Regions from separate parts of the Streptococcus sp. HMSC071D03 genome, predicted to be linked through region 2. Evidence: predicted binding sites of a transcription regulator. Region 2 holds the regulator's gene; the other holds the start of a gene.
What was found. Region 2 encodes Rex, which represses fermentation and respiration genes when NADH is low (regulators of the CRP and FNR family bind a similar motif). Its sites were predicted from a motif close to TTGTGAANTANTTCACAA; they were not measured.

Region 1 (4,218 bases), on a different contig from region 2:
GTCTTTTAATGTTTCAAAATCCAAATCAACCTTTGGATAGCTAACTGGAGTAAATAAGCCCCCATCTGTTGCCAAACCTTGCAAAATCGCTTGGCTGGCTGTTACGGTATTGTTCGCATCACGCGTTGATTGATAAACTAATGTCATAAATCTCTATCCTTTATCTATAGTCTTATTCATTATAACATGATTTTTCAGAAAATTCTTCCTTTATAGGAAAATTATAGGTCTAATTCTTCTTTCAAAGGCACTAAATAAGTCATTTCACTCTGACCTCTCATCTCAAGTCCTTGCTCTGCTATAGCTAGCAAGTCTTTGGAGAACTGGACAATCCCAGCTGTTTCTTCATCTGTGAGGTGTTTCTTAGAAAATTGTCTTCTCAAAGACTTGTAGTCACGACCAAATCTCTCAAAGAAAGGAGCTGTTTCTAGGTAAGCTTCAAGCTTGTCAAGATTCACCAACAAGCCTAAATGAAAGGCTGCCGAAGCAAAGGTTCGGTCTAGCGGTTGTGTACAAACACTACGAAATTCAACAGTCCCTCGTGTTGTCAAGTCTTGAAACTGGTAGCTTCGATGACTCGAAAAATCTTTTTCCTCTGGAACTATACTAACTTCTTTCCTATTAATCCCAAAAGCCCTAATCTGACTTGTAGACAGATAATCTTTCGCTCGAATCGGAGAAAAATAGTAGGTTTCCCCATCTCGTTCTGCTGTAAAAATCGCAGAGTGGTCTAGATAATCAAAAAAATCATCCTCATCTTTGAAGAGTCTGGCATTGACACCAACATTCTCTGGATAAATCCCATGCATGGAGTCTTCCCAAAAGATATCTCGTGAAATCTGGGTGTCCCAGTCTGCTCCAGAAAACTGAGAATTGGCAAACAAGTAGGCTTTGGCTGCCTCAAGCTGAGTGAATGCATTAATGACACGTAGGTAGTTAGCAGTCGATACATCCAACTGAACTTGACTACCACAGATAAAGGCTCCATATTGTGGAAAATCATGCAAAGAAACGGACTCCTGATTGTTGCCCATCTTCAGATAGTCCATTAACATCTGGTATCGTGGATAAGCGACAGGTCTATTATCATTGCTATCCCAGTTTGGGTGAATCCCCCAACCCTGGATAGCATGATTCTTTTCGCCTAGCTTTTCTTGGATTACCTTCATATAAGTCTCAAAACGGCCTTCGATCTCTTGGATATTCCGAGCTCGACCAAAGGCAAACTCAAGTGTTGTGTAGGAAACCTCAAACAAAATACGATCTTGACTCACCGGTTCTACAAGCTGAATCGGATTTCCATCCTGGTCCTCCTTTTCAACTTTCAGACTGAGAGCATCAACCAAAAAATGCATCAAGTCCTTGCTGACTTCAATATCTGTAGGTTGGCCTTTCTTATGAACGATCGGAAACTCCAACTCAATACCGATGTAGAGATCTGGATTTTCTTTGATATTCTTTAAATAGCGGTCTTTTAATAACTGAACTGAAGGGGACATACATACCTCTCATTCTAACTTCTCATACTAGAAAACAAATTACTCTCTATTATACCAAAAAGTCCTAGAGAAGGACCTTAGAAAATCTGTTTGCAAGCTCGCTCCCTAGATTTAAGACCAAATAACTTCCTCATTATATGAAATTTTATGATAAGACGTCAGATGTCATTGTTCAATTTTCACAGTCTCATCAACCGGTTAAGCGATTACATATGTTTTTGCATCAAATCCCTTGTATTATATTAAATATAGTGATATAATTCACATATAGACAAAAAAGAGGGCAGTTCAAATTCGACTTCACTTGAAAGCTTTTCAAGCCAAGCCCCTTTTCCTCTGCACCTCAACGACTAATCAAGGAGGATAGCTATGAAAGCTGTTGTTGTAAATCCAGAAAGCACTGGTGTTGCTATTGAAGAAAAAGTGCTCCGTCCGCTCGAAACTGGGGAAGCTCTTGTAGAAGTTGAGTACTGTGGTGTCTGCCACACTGACCTCCACGTTGCACATGGTGACTTTGGTAAAGTTCCAGGACGCGTTCTCGGTCACGAAGGTATCGGTATCGTCAAAGAAGTTGCTCCTGATGTTAAAAGCCTCAAAGTTGGCGACCGTGTCAGCGTAGCTTGGTTCTTTGAAGGCTGTGGTATGTGTGAATACTGTACAACTGGACGCGAAACTCTTTGCCGTTCCGTAAAAAATGCAGGATACTCAGTAGATGGTGGTATGGCAGAACAATGTATCGTAACTGCAGATTATGCCGTTAAGGTTCCAGAAGGTCTCGATCCAGCCCAAGCTTCTTCTATCACTTGTGCCGGTGTTACCACATACAAGGCTATCAAAGAAGCAAAAGTTGAGCCAGGTCAATGGGTTATCCTCTATGGTGCTGGAGGTCTTGGTAACTTGGCTGTTCAATACGCTAAAAAAGTGTTCAACGCTCACGTTATCGCAGTAGATATTAACAACGATAAACTTGCCCTAGCTAAAGAAGTTGGTGCAGATATCGTGATTAACGGTCTTGAAGTCGAAGATGTCCCAGGCCTTATCAAAGAAAAGACAAACGGTGGTGCTCACTCAGCTGTCGTAACAGCTGTATCAAAAGTTGCCTTTAACCAAGCAGTTGACTCTGTTCGTGCAGGCGGTCGTGTAATAGCTGTCGGTCTCCCATCTGAAATGATGGATCTTAGCATCGTCAAAACAGTTCTTGACGGTATCCAAGTCATCGGTTCTCTCGTTGGAACACGTAAAGATTTGGAAGAAGCCTTCCAATTTGGTGCTGAAGGTCTGGTTGTACCAATCGTTCAAAAACGCCCTGTCGAAGATGCCATTGCTGTCTTTGATGAAATGGCTGCTGGAACCATCCAAGGTCGTATGGTTCTAGACTTTACTCATTAAGATAAATAATAAATGCCAAAACGAGGTAGGGACAGAAAATCCCACCTCGTTTTTTTAGCAATAATACTCTTCGAAAATCAAATTCAAACCACGTCATCGTCCCCTTGCCGTACTCAAGTACATCTTGCGGCTAGCTTCCTAGTTTGCTCTTTGATTTTCATTGAGTATAACATTTTGATACGACAACTAATTGGACTTGGGGCATTTTTTAGACGCCCAAGAGCACTAGTGAAGAAAACGTCATTTTTCTAGACAAATTCTACAAACAGCGGATTGTTGAAACATCAGGGACCGGGACTAGAAAGTCGTGAGTTAATTCATTGACCTCTGCCCACCCATTTTTTATATTAAATTTTTTTACCATTTTATAGACGATTTCACAAAAAAGTTTATATATCAATATCTGTAAAGATAGAGCTTTGGGATTTTTTTCACTCTTTATTATAATTAGTTGCTTTTTTTCTGAAAACGATTTATACTTAAGGAGTCTTAAAGTTTTCTTAAACTAAGAGTCAAACATTTTATAAGGAGGAATGACAATAATGAGTATCGGAATCATTATTGCGAGCCACGGTGAATTTGCCGCGGGTATTCATCAGTCAGGATCTATGATCTTTGGTGAACAAGAAAAGGTTCAAGTTGTAACCTTTATGCCAAACGAAGGTCCAGATGATTTATACGCCAAGTTCAACAATGCTGTGGCTGCATTTGACGCAGAAGATGAGGTTCTAGTCTTGGCTGACCTTTGGAGTGGGTCTCCATTTAACCAAGCTAGCCGCGTAATGGGAGAAAACCCTGAGCGTAAATTTGCCATCATCACAGGACTTAACTTACCGATGTTAATCCAAGCATATACAGAGCGCCTCATGGACGCTAATGCCGGAGTGGCTAAAGTTGCTGCGAACATCATTAAAGAAGCCAAAGATGGCATCAAGGCTCTTCCAGAAGAACTAAATCCAGCTGAGGAAGTTGCTACTGCTGCAACTGCTCCAGTTGCCCAAGCCGCTATTCCAGAAGGAACAGTTATCGGAGACGGTAAATTGAAAATCAATCTTGCACGTCTTGACACTCGTCTCCTTCACGGACAAGTAGCAACTGCTTGGACACCAGATTCAAAAGCTAACCGTATCATCGTTGCTTCAGATAACGTTGCTAAAGATGACCTTCGTAAAGAATTGATCAAACAAGCAGCTCCAAACGGAGTGAAGGCTAACGTTGTTCCAATCCAAAAATTGATTGAAGTTGCAAAAGACCCTCGTTTTGGTGAAACACACGCCCTTATCTTATTTGAAACACCTCAAGATGCACTTCGTGCTATCGAAGGCGGTGT
Region 2 (4,218 bases):
TCAAATCCGTCTATCAATTGGTCTTGAAAATGTTGATGATTTGATTGAAGATTTGCGTCTTGCTCTTGAAAATATTTAAAAATAGATAAAATTTATCTGGTTTAAGCTCCTTCTCACGAATAATAAAGTGAGGAGGATTTTTATGTATAGTATTTCATTTCAAGAAGATTCGCTCTTGCCAAGAGAACGACTGGTGACAGAAGGAGTAGAGAGTTTGAGTAATCAGGAATTACTAGCTATTTTACTCAGAACGGGGACACGCCAATCTACTGTTTTTGAAATTGCACAAAAAGTATTGAATCAATTAAATTGCTTAACTGATTTGAAAAAAATGACACTACAAGAACTACAGGGATTATCAGGTATTGGTAGAGTGAAAGCTATTGAGTTGCAAGCGATGATTGAGCTGGGAAGTCGTATTCACAAACAAGAAACCATTGAGGCAGAGAGTATCCTCAGTAGTCAAAGACTGGCTAAAAAGATGCAAGCTGAACTGGGAGATAAAAAACAAGAGCACCTGGTGGCGCTCTATCTGAATACTCAAAATCAAATCATTCATCAGCAAACCATTTTTATCGGCTCAGCTACTAGAAGTATTGCTGAACCACGGGAAATTCTCCACTATGCTTTGAAGCATATGGCAACATCTATGATACTGGTTCATAATCATCCATCTGGTGCTGTCATGCCAAGTAGAAATGATGACCATGTTACGAAGCTTGTCAAAGAAGCCTGTGAGTTAATGGGTTTGGTCTTATTGGACCATCTAATTGTTTCACACTCCGATTATTTTAGTTATCGTGAGAAGACGGACCTCATATAAATGAATTTAATACAAAACGCATCTCTATGGGAAATAATTACATAATAAAAAGCATCATTTCGAGCTTTTTGAACACCTGAAATAATGCCTTTTTCTTTTTGAAACCCTTTTGAGGCAGCCACTTACAATTTATTTACGACATAGTCAAAGAGCTTTTTATCCTTGGGACGATTTTCATAGAGACTCTCAGGATGCCATTGAACACCGAGAAAGCGAATCTGATCAGTTGTCATTACAGCCTCGATAATGTTATCTTTTGGATCATAGGCGATAACCTTGAGATTAGGAGCCAAGTCCTTAATGCTCTGGTGGTGGAATGAATTGATATGGGAAATTTCCCCGTAAATTTCTCTAAGAATGTTATCTGGCTCTGTTGCCAAGCGCTGAGTGGTGTATTCGGCAGTAGAGTCTTGCCAGTGGTCTTCAATATCTTGAAATAAGGTACCACCCATAGCAACATTAAAGAGTTGAGTCCCACGACAAACAGAAAAAATGGCTTTATTTTGCTGGATAGCTTCTTTTATCAGAGCTAACTCAAAGATATCTCTTTGTAAGTGGTAGTCATCACTATCAATGGTCTTTTCTTCATCATAAAACTTAGGATCGACATTTTGCCCACCAGTAAGGATGAGCTTATCTACCATTGAAACATAAGCACGAGCCATGTCTTCATCACCGATGGGTAAAATAAGAGGTATACCACCTGCTTCTTTGACACCTTCGACAACCCCCTTGATACAATAACTCATCATCAACTCATCATCAGGATGAGCTTTTTCGTTTCCTGTAATCCCAATAACTGGTTTTTTCATAAATGCTTTCGCTTTCTAATCCTCTTTTCTCATGAAATAGAGGAGAGTTTGCAATTCACTAGTTAAATCTACATACTGAGCTACCACATCTTTTGGTAGTTGGAGATGAACGGGTGAAAAGCTTAAAATTCCTTTAATACCTGCTTCGACAAGGAGATTAGCTACTTCTTGTGATTTGACACTCGGAACTGTTAAGATTGCAGTTTTAACATCTGCATTCTTTATTTTATCCTTGATTTGGGAAATTCCATAAATTGGGATTCCATCAGGAGTTTGTGTTCCAACTTCAGGATGATCGTCCAAATCAAAAGCCATAATGATTTTCATTTTATTGCGTTCATGGAAGCGGTAGTGGAGTAGGGCATGTCCCATGTTACCAATACCAACAAGCATGACATTTGTAATCGAATTATCATTCAGAAGATCAGCAAAAAAGGTCATTAGCTTTTTAACATCATAGCCAAAACCACGACGACCAAGTTCGCCAAAGTAGGAGAAGTCTCGTCGAACAGTAGCAGAATCAATTCCAATCGCCTCGGCAATTTGTTTTGAGTTTGCTCTTTCAATCTTTTCGGAATTAAATCTTTTGAAGATACGATAATAAAGAGAAAGTCTCTTTGCTGTTGCTTTTGGAATAGCAGACTGTTTTTCTTTCACAAAATCACAACCTTTCTAAATACTATTTTATAGAAAGATTGTGAAAAAATCAACAAAAATAAGAAAAAACTAAGAAAAATCTTAGCTTATCTTCGTAAAATCATAGTGAGATAGAAAACGATAGAGATTTCCCAGAAGCCCCTGATAGATTTCTTTTCCATTATAGGTCAGAGAAGTAATGACAGTAGTATCTGGAAGAGTCACACAGCCTGAAAGTGATAGCATGAGTGCTTCATAATCTTCGTATTCTAAAACGCGATCGACTTGATAGGTATCTTTGTAAGTTAATCGAAACATGATTGCCTTCTATCTTTCGCTTTTAGTAAATACATCACGTTCAACAAGACTATCCATCAAGAAGTAAAATTTCTCTTGGTGGATATGAGTTTCTTCTGACTTAAAGATATCGACTAAACGTAGACCAAATTTATCAGTGATGTTGATTTTTGCACCTGTTAAGTCTTTGTTGATGATAATCTTAAGTTGGAAACCTTCCCCACTATTTGGAACTTTTTCAAGAAGACGCGTTAGTTCATAGTTACCAACCTTAGTTTCAAAAAAAGTGTTATCTTTTAGAGTGAACTTTTTGACGGTTGGGCTAAGTGTGTAATTATAACGGCAATTTTTAAGACTAATGGTTTTTTCGAATGCCATTGAGTTAACCTCCAATGATTTCTTTTAGAGTTTGTGCGAGAGTGATTATTTCTTGCCCTGTATTTTGAGGTGAAATGCTGACGCGAACGGATTCGTGTAAGCGAGGAGAGTCTTCACCGTAGAAAGCCTGAAGAACATGACTAACCTGAACGACACCTGCAGTACAAGCAGAGCCAGTTGAAATAGAAATACCTTCAAGATCTAGACGAAGGAGTAGTAGATCATTACGTTGACCTGGGAATCCAATATTAAGGACATAAGGTAGCTGGTTTTTCCCTTGATTGAGGTAATAGTCTGTCCCAGCAATTTCATTTAAGAATGTGTCTTTTAGTTTTTGAACCTTTTTAAAGTTTTGTGCTTGGTTTTCAAGATCATCCTTTAGAGCTGCTACCATTCCTACAATGGCAGGAAGATTTTCTGTTCCTGCTCTTTTTTTCTGCTCTTGATCACCACCATGAAGGTAGGAATCAAAATCTGTAGATGCAGCATAGAGAAAACCAACTCCTTTTGGACCATAAAATTTGTGTGCAGAAGCACTGAGAAAATCAATTCCCAATTCTTCGGGAAGTATCTCTAATTTACCGATTGCCTGAACTGCATCGACATGATAGACGGCTGGATGATTTTTTAGAACCTCACCAATTTCAGCAATAGGTAACAGTGTACCCGTTTCATTGTTGGCAAACATAGTAGAAACAAGAATGGTATCTTCACGCAGTGCATTTTTGACTTGGTCTGCAGTGATTTCTTGATGTTCAGGCTGTAAAATAGTCACTTCAAAACCAAAATTTTCAACCAAGTATTTGATGGGTTCTAGAACAGCATGGTGCTCAATCGCAGTAGTGATAATGTGCTTTCCACGATTTTGATGGCGAAGGCAGTAGCCGATGATAGCAGTATTATTGCTTTCAGTACCACCAGTGGTAAAGAATATATGTTGTGGCTTTGTTCCTAGTAAACTTGCTAGTTCTTGACGAGATTCTCGTAATAGTTTACCTGCTTGGCGCCCATGTCCATGAATACTAGAAGGGTTGCCATAAGTTTTTTGCATGACTTGAGTCATTGCTGAGATAGCTACTGAAGACATCGGAGTCGTTGCAGCATTATCCAAATAAATCAAAAATTCACCTAATTTCTATTTAAATAGTGGACTAACTGGTTTTCTTTCATGAATACGAACCATAGCATCACCAATCAATTCGCTAGCAGTGATGTATTGCACGTTTTTAGGTTTTCTACTTTCTGTCAAAACAGAATCTGTAACCAAGATTT

Region 1: a site for Rex is predicted at 1,749-1,766, ahead of adhP (alcohol dehydrogenase AdhP). Genes of this name have one in related genera too.

What each region holds. Positions count from the first base shown of each region.
Region 1 is NZ_KV807802.1:26,120-30,337, reverse strand. Features, by position in the region: gene thrC (threonine synthase) at 1-147, opposite strand, end outside; gene HMPREF2837_RS09015 (glutamate-cysteine ligase family protein) at 222-1,499, opposite strand; gene adhP (alcohol dehydrogenase AdhP) at 1,869-2,888, shown strand; gene HMPREF2837_RS09005 (PTS sugar transporter subunit IIB) at 3,431-4,218, shown strand, end outside.
Region 2 is NZ_KV807695.1:2,171-6,388, forward strand. Features, by position in the region: gene HMPREF2837_RS00650 (O-acetylhomoserine aminocarboxypropyltransferase/cysteine synthase family protein) at 1-79, shown strand, start outside; gene radC (RadC family protein) at 143-823, shown strand; gene HMPREF2837_RS00660 (gamma-glutamyl-gamma-aminobutyrate hydrolase family protein) at 946-1,635, opposite strand; gene HMPREF2837_RS00665 (redox-sensing transcriptional repressor Rex) at 1,651-2,292, opposite strand; gene HMPREF2837_RS00670 (DUF4649 family protein) at 2,374-2,589, opposite strand; gene HMPREF2837_RS00675 (DUF1831 domain-containing protein) at 2,599-2,946, opposite strand; gene HMPREF2837_RS00680 (cysteine desulfurase family protein) at 2,951-4,066, opposite strand; gene HMPREF2837_RS00685 (ribose-phosphate diphosphokinase) at 4,082-4,218, opposite strand, start outside.